2 regions of the Cohnella hashimotonis genome follow, and region 1 is predicted to be linked to the other one. Evidence: a T-box and tRNA genes for the amino acid it is inferred to sense, from the RefSeq annotation. Region 1 holds a T-box; the other holds one or more tRNA genes.
The links. A T-box is a leader RNA that pairs with one kind of tRNA and senses whether it is charged. The one in region 1 lies ahead of KB449_RS07740 (valine--tRNA ligase), so its partner is inferred to be a tRNA-Val.
Positions count from the first base shown of each region.

Region 2: it encodes a tRNA-Val, which carries the amino acid that the T-box ahead of KB449_RS07740 (valine--tRNA ligase) is inferred to sense. The anticodon was not compared.

Region 1 covers NZ_JAGRPV010000001.1:1,978,148-1,981,549, reverse strand. Annotated here, with positions in the region: gene KB449_RS07740 (valine--tRNA ligase) at 1-1,300, opposite strand, end outside; T-box leader at 1,446-1,692, opposite strand; gene KB449_RS36445 (LysM peptidoglycan-binding domain-containing protein) at 1,847-3,402, opposite strand, start outside.
Region 2 covers NZ_JAGRPV010000001.1:104,365-107,766, forward strand. Annotated here, with positions in the region: rRNA gene KB449_RS00535 (23S ribosomal RNA) at 1-1,279, shown strand, start outside; tRNA gene KB449_RS00540 (tRNA-Thr) at 1,385-1,460, shown strand; tRNA gene KB449_RS00545 (tRNA-Glu) at 1,468-1,542, shown strand; tRNA gene KB449_RS00550 (tRNA-Val) at 1,550-1,625, shown strand; tRNA gene KB449_RS00555 (tRNA-Gln) at 1,643-1,717, shown strand; tRNA gene KB449_RS00560 (tRNA-Leu) at 1,753-1,835, shown strand; gene KB449_RS00565 (SEC-C metal-binding domain-containing protein) at 1,927-3,333, shown strand.

The DNA.
Region 1 (3,402 bases):
AAATCTCGTCCGTGCCTTCCTTGTACCAGGCCGGAATGCGGTGTCCCCACCACAATTGGCGGGAGATACACCAGTCGCGTACGTTCTCGATCCAGTGCAGATAAATTTTCTCGAAACGGTCCGGCACGAAATTGACTCCCTTGCCGGAGCGCTGCGCATGGATCGCGGCTTCGGCGAGCGGCTTCATGGAGACGAACCACTGCGTCGAAAGGTAAGGCTCGACGACGGCGCCGCTGCGCTCGCTGTGGCCGACCTGGTGAACGTGATCTTCGATCCGGATCAGGACGCCTTGCTCCTGCAGGTCCTTGACGATCGCCTTGCGGCATTCGGCGCGATCCATACCTTCGTAAGGGCCCGCTTGGTCGTTCATCCGACCGCTCTCATCCATCACGATGATCTGCGGCAGATCGTGACGGGCGCCGACCTCGAAGTCGTTGGGATCGTGAGCCGGCGTGATCTTGACCGCGCCGCTGCCGAAGTCCTTGTCGACGTACTCATCGCCGATGACCGGAATCTCGCGGCCGATGATCGGCAGCCGGAGCGTCTTGCCGATCAAGTGCTTGTAGCGTTCGTCCTCGGGGTGCACGGCTACCGCCGTATCGCCGAGCATCGTCTCGGGACGCGTCGTCGCGACCGTCAGATGCCCGCTGCCGTCGGACAGCGGATACTGCAGATGATACAAATGTCCGTTCACTTCTTTGTATTCGACTTCAATGTCGGATAGCGCGGTCTTGGCGGCCGGATCCCAGTTGATGATGCGCTTGCCCCGATAGATAAGCCCCTTGTCGTAGAGGCGCTTGAACACCTCTCGAACCGCCTTGGACAAGCCTTCGTCGAGCGTGAAGCGCTCGCGGGAATAATCCAGGCTGAGCCCCATCTTCGACCACTGCTTGCGGATCGAACCGGCATATTGCTCCTTCCAGTCCCAAACGCGCTCGAGGAACTTCTCGCGTCCGAGATCGTAGCGGGACAGGCCTTCCTCGCGAAGCGTGCTCTCGACCTTCGTCTGCGTGGCGATGCCCGCATGGTCCGTTCCCGGCACCCAAAGCGCGTCGAAGCCCTGCATCCGCTTGAAGCGGATCAGGATGTCCTGCAGCGTCAGATCGAGCGCATGGCCGATATGCAGCATGCCCGTCACGTTGGGCGGCGGGATGACGATCGTGTATTTGGGCGCTTCCGGTCTCAATCCGGCTTTGAAATATCCGCCTTCAAGCCAGGCCTCGTACCATTTTTGTTCGGCGCCGGTCGGGTCGTACGTCGTCGGCAGCTCAAGGGATTTGCTTTGATTGATGTCGCTCATTAAGTTCACAACCTCCAGGGACGTGGATCAGACGATTGGCGATCCGCCTTCGGCTCTTCGCGCCCCCCGTTCGCACGGGGACGGCGCTGCCGAAGCGCGCTCGGATTCAGGGCGAGACCCCGAAAAAAAGCAAAAACCTCCCGCCGCAAAGGACGAAAGGTTGAACTTCCGTGGTACCACCTTCATTCCGCATCTTCCATTCGGACGACATGCGGCTCTCGAACGCAAGATAACGGCTGCGGCCGTCCCGTTCTACGGCGTGCTCGGTTCGAACGGGAAACTCCAGGGCGACTTCGGCAGCTTACTTCCTGCGGAACCTCGCAGCGCTGCAAGGCAGCGGTTCCGCTCTCTGAAGGGTACGACTGCTTACTGATCCCTATCCATGTCTTATTTCCCTATCATACCCGTACGGCTACATGCAGTCAACCTGCCGCGGCAGCGTCGGGGACCCGGAGGCGCGGGACCCCGGAGGGACGAGAGCAGATCGGCGGCGGAACGCAAAAAACGCCCGCGGCCGTTGCGGCCGCAGGGCGAGCTGCTGATAGCTTAAGGGATATAGAGCACTTGCCCTTCCGCCAGATGCGGATCGGGAAGCCTGTTGTACAGCTGAAGCTCGCGGGACTGGAGCTGGTACTTGCCCGCGATGCCGTCGAGCGTATCCTCCCGCTGCACGATGACCATTTTCACCTTGCGAAACGATTGGCCGGCATCTTTGGCGAGAAAGAGACGCGTCCACTCGATCTCGTCCCCTGTGGCACGGTTTTGCGGCGTCTCGGGCGGCGCGGCCAGCCTCGCCTCTTCGGCCGCCTTCAGACCGGCCTCGCGGATCGCTCCTTTGTCTCCCAGCTGAGAAAGGATGCCGACGCCAAAAGACGACTCCGCTCCGCCCGATCCCTTGCTGGACAATCCCAGCTTCGGTCCGGTCGGGTCAGGCTGGCGTTGTTCGGTCTTGGACGTATCGTCGGCTTCGGCCGCTTCCGTCTGATCTTGCGCACCAGCGTCGCTCTCCACGCCCGGCCACAGGGGCGGTGCAGAGATGTTCGTCTCAAACACCTGCGGATAGCTAGGGGCTTCGGACTTCGGAGGAACGGTCTCGGCTGGCTCGATGAACTCCGCCGGCTCCTCCTCAAGACGCTGATAGGCGAGCAGCCGTTCCCAGGCTTCGGCCTCTTCCCGCCTGTCGCGTTCTTCCGCCAGCTGCCTGTTGCGTTCCGCCAACGCAGACGCCTCAAGCGCTTCACGCTCGGCTTTTTCCCGCTCCGCCAGTTCAAACGCGCGTGCTTCCTCGGCGGCGCGAGCCTCCGCCTCCGCCCTCGTCGCTTCGGCGAGCTGCCGCTCCAATGCCTCGGCGGCGACCTGGGCGAGCTCTTGCTGCCGGAGCAGCGCCTCTTCGCGAGCGCGCGCCTCCGCTTCGGCGCGCGCTCGCTGCTGCTCGTACCAGACCGGCGAAGCGGCCGCTTCCTGAACGGCGTTCGGGTCCGTCCAGGCAGGCGGCAAATAAACCGGCCCCGGCTGCGAATAGACGGGCGCTTGAGGCTGACTTCCGGCGGAAAACGGGATGTCCGTCCGTCCGGTTTCCTGCGCTCTGCCATAATCGATCTCCCCGGCTTCCTTCGCCGGTTCGAATGCGGCAGTGCCAAGCGGCGGCAGCGCCAAGGCTTGGCTGACTTCGTCGCGCCGCTCCGCCTCCGGTGCCGATATCAGCTCCGGCGCGTCGTGCGCGACCGTGAACTCGTCCTCGCGCCATACCGGCGCTTCGCGGACTTCTGTCTGCACGCCCCGCAAGCCTAATACGCCCGTCACGTTCAGCGAGCGCTCGGTGAGCAGATCGACGTCGAAGTGGTCGATCTCGACGTCCAGCTCCTCCAATTGGCGCACGCGGCTCTGCGGCAAAGAAATTTCGACCGGGATGCGATGCTCCAGCGTGCCGGCCGCCTCCGTTTCGCCGATCGCCCGGTAAGTACCGCTCAGCAACAAATATCCCCTAAGCAGCACGCTATCTTCCTGTTCCAACGCCTCGATGTGCGGCGACAGCTCGATCTCTTCGAGCGTGTCGATGGACAAGGCGTCGCTGGCCAGCTGCACCCGTTCATAAATATCGA
Region 2 (3,402 bases), 1.9 Mb from region 1:
GTACCGCAAACCGACACAGGTAGGCGAGAAGAGAATTCTAAGGCGCGCGGAAGAACTCTCGTTAAGGAACTCGGCAAAATGACCCCGTAACTTCGGGAGAAGGGGTGCCTCGGTAGGGTGAATAGCCCGAGGGGGCCGCAGTGAATAGGCCCAAGCGACTGTTTAGCAAAAACACAGGTCTGTGCGAAGCCGTAAGGCGAAGTATACGGGCTGACGCCTGCCCGGTGCTGGAAGGTTAAGGGGAGCGGTTAGGGGCAACCCGAAGCTGTGAACCGAAGCCCCAGTAAACGGCGGCCGTAACTATAACGGTCCTAAGGTAGCGAAATTCCTTGTCAGGTAAATTCTGACCCGCACGAATGGCGTAACGACTTGGGCGCTGTCTCAACGAGAGATCCGGTGAAATTTTAGTACCTGTGAAGATGCAGGTTACCCGCGACGTGACGGAAAGACCCCATGGAGCTTTACTGTAGCTTGATATTGAACTTGGGTACGGTCTGTACAGGATAGGTGGGAGCCTAAGAAGTTGGAGCGCAAGCTTCAATGGAGGCGCCGTTGGGATACCACCCTGATCGTATCTAGGTTCTAACCTGTCACCGTGAATCCGGTGAAGGGACCGTGTCAGGCGGACAGTTTGACTGGGGCGGTCGCCTCCTAAAGCGTAACGGAGGCGCCCCAAGGTTCCCTCAGAATGGTTGGAAATCATTCGAAGAGTGCAAAGGCATAAGGGAGCTTGACTGCGAGACCTACAAGTCGAGCAGGGACGAAAGTCGGGCTTAGTGATCCGGTGGTACCGAATGGAAGGGCCATCGCTCAACGGATAAAAGCTACCCTGGGGATAACAGGCTTATCTCCCCCAAGAGTCCACATCGACGGGGAGGTTTGGCACCTCGATGTCGGCTCATCGCATCCTGGGGCTGAAGTAGGTCCCAAGGGTTGGGCTGTTCGCCCATTAAAGCGGTACGCGAGCTGGGTTCAGAACGTCGTGAGACAGTTCGGTCCCTATCTGTCGCGGGCGTAGGAAATTTGAGAGGGGCTGTCCTTAGTACGAGAGGACCGGGATGGACGCACCGCTGGTGTACCAGTTGTTCCGCCAGGAGCATCGCTGGGTAGCCAAGTGCGGGAGGGATAAGCGCTGAAAGCATCTAAGCGCGAAGCCCGCCTCAAGATGAGATTTCCCAATTAGTAAGACCCCTTGGAGAACACGAGGTTGATAGGCTCGGGGTGGAAGCGCAGCAATGCGTGCAGCTGACGAGTACTAATCGGTCGAGGGCTTATCCTACTGTTCCGATCTAGGAACAAACGGCAAGCCGCACAGGCAAGAGCATTTCTAAGCGCAGGTTCGTTTCGCATCCGGTTTTCAGGGCGCAAGCTCTGTAAAACATAAGCTCTCATAGCTCAGTAGGTAGAGTGCATCCATGGTAAGGATGAGGTCACCGGTTCGATCCCGGTTGAGAGCTCCAGCTTTATGGCCCGTTGGTCAAGCGGTTAAGACACCTCCCTTTCACGGAGGTAACGGGGGTTCGATTCCCCCACGGGTCACCATACATACGGAGGCTTAGCTCAGCCGGGAGAGCATCTGCCTTACAAGCAGAGGGTCGGGGGTTCGATCCCCTCAGCCTCCACCATCCATTATCTTATCCGTTGGGGATTAGCCAAGCGGTAAGGCAACGGACTTTGACTCCGTCACTCCTAGGTTCGAATCCTAGATCCCCAGCCATTTGGTTTTTACAAGCGGCTTTTCATTGGCCATATGCGCGTATGGCGGAATTGGCAGACGCACCAGACTTAGGATCTGGCGGGCAACCGTGGGGGTTCAAGTCCCTCTACGCGCACCATATGAAAGTGATTAACCTTTAGTTCATTCGAGCTAAAGGTTTTATTTGTTTTCTTCTCTCATTCGAAAAATAAGCTTAAAGGAGAGATCCAATGGGCAAGGGGAAAGGATTTCATCCGGATCTTATTACGTTGATGACTGGCATGAAGCCTCTGACGGGTAAGACTCCGACAGTAACGATGCTGCCCGGAAGTGCAAAAAAGCTGGTTGTAAAACACTTAAACAGGATCAAGCCGTTTTATAAGCCGAATAAGCAGCGGCTAAGGTGCGGACACTGCGGTTACGTGGGAAACTATGATCTCGGATTAATTGTATTGGACGTCGGCGGCTGGAAAAAAGCGGCGGAAGATGCAGCTAAATCAGGCTCGGATCCACAGCAAAATATGAGGAGCCTACTCGACCACTCACAATTTACCGGTTATTTTCGTTGTGTCGAGTGTAATGCTGCGGGGGCATGGGAATTTACCACGGCATTTTTCGGAATTGAGTTAATGGGGTATGTGTTACGGGCCAAGTTTGAGAAAGAAGACCTGGATTCAGGATATATGATTGGCAGGATACAATTGCATAACGGTATGAGCCCGCAATGGGCAACGCAAGGCGAAGAAGGTTTTTTAAAGCAGCTCAGGAAAGAGCCTGACAACAGTTTGCTATGGAACAAATTGGGCAACTTGTATATTAAGGGTGGAAGGCCGGATTTGGCGGCAGCCGTGTTCGAGTATTCGATCAGCATCGACCAGGCGCAGGTAGAATCTCACTATTCGTTGGGCAGTTTGCTGTTTGATATTGAGGAATGGGAGCTTGCCGCGAAGCATCTGCGTCAGTCTCTCGCATATGCTCGTTTTTACACCAAGCTTGATTCTTTGAGGCTGCGCGAACTTTTGGCAAACGGGCTAAGCATGCTGTTTGATATGAATCGTGGGCTTCAAAATAAAGTTTCCTTTCTGCCTACGGAAGAGGAGCTTGCAGCAACAAGAGAGAGCAATGAAACGGCGTCTCCGCAATCACCTGCTTTACAATCCTATGAATTTGCCTTGCGTTCCGGTGATGTGGAGTCCTTCCTGCCAGTAGCTGAGTTTTATATGGGCGGGCGGTTAGACGAAATGCCCGATCATGAACGATTGCTAAACAAGTTTGTATCCGAGCCTTTGCCGATCGATGGGGAGCAGACGGCAATGACAGAGAAGAAGGCTTATCCGGAGAAGGGATGGGGGTCCGCGCATCAGCCGATTGTGGTCAAGTTGAACTCTCCTGATCGAGCGGCACAGGTTACACAAGTATGCGAACATTTTACCTGGAATTATATATTGGGCATGGACTATACGGAGGATCTGACTGATTTGAAAAAGGCGATTCGAGAAAAATACGCGCCAGCGAATGTGTATGAGCCTTGCCCTTGCGGTAGCGGAGCGAAGTATAAATTTTGCTGCGCCCAAAAGATGAAAAATTTTGATTTGCATCATTATTTGAGAACATTCGAGGCGACGACGGAATCGTGAACGGACAGGCTGCCAACGGTCTGAGGGGCAATTTCTCGAGCAGGTTTAGAAAGTTATTCAGGAAAAGCG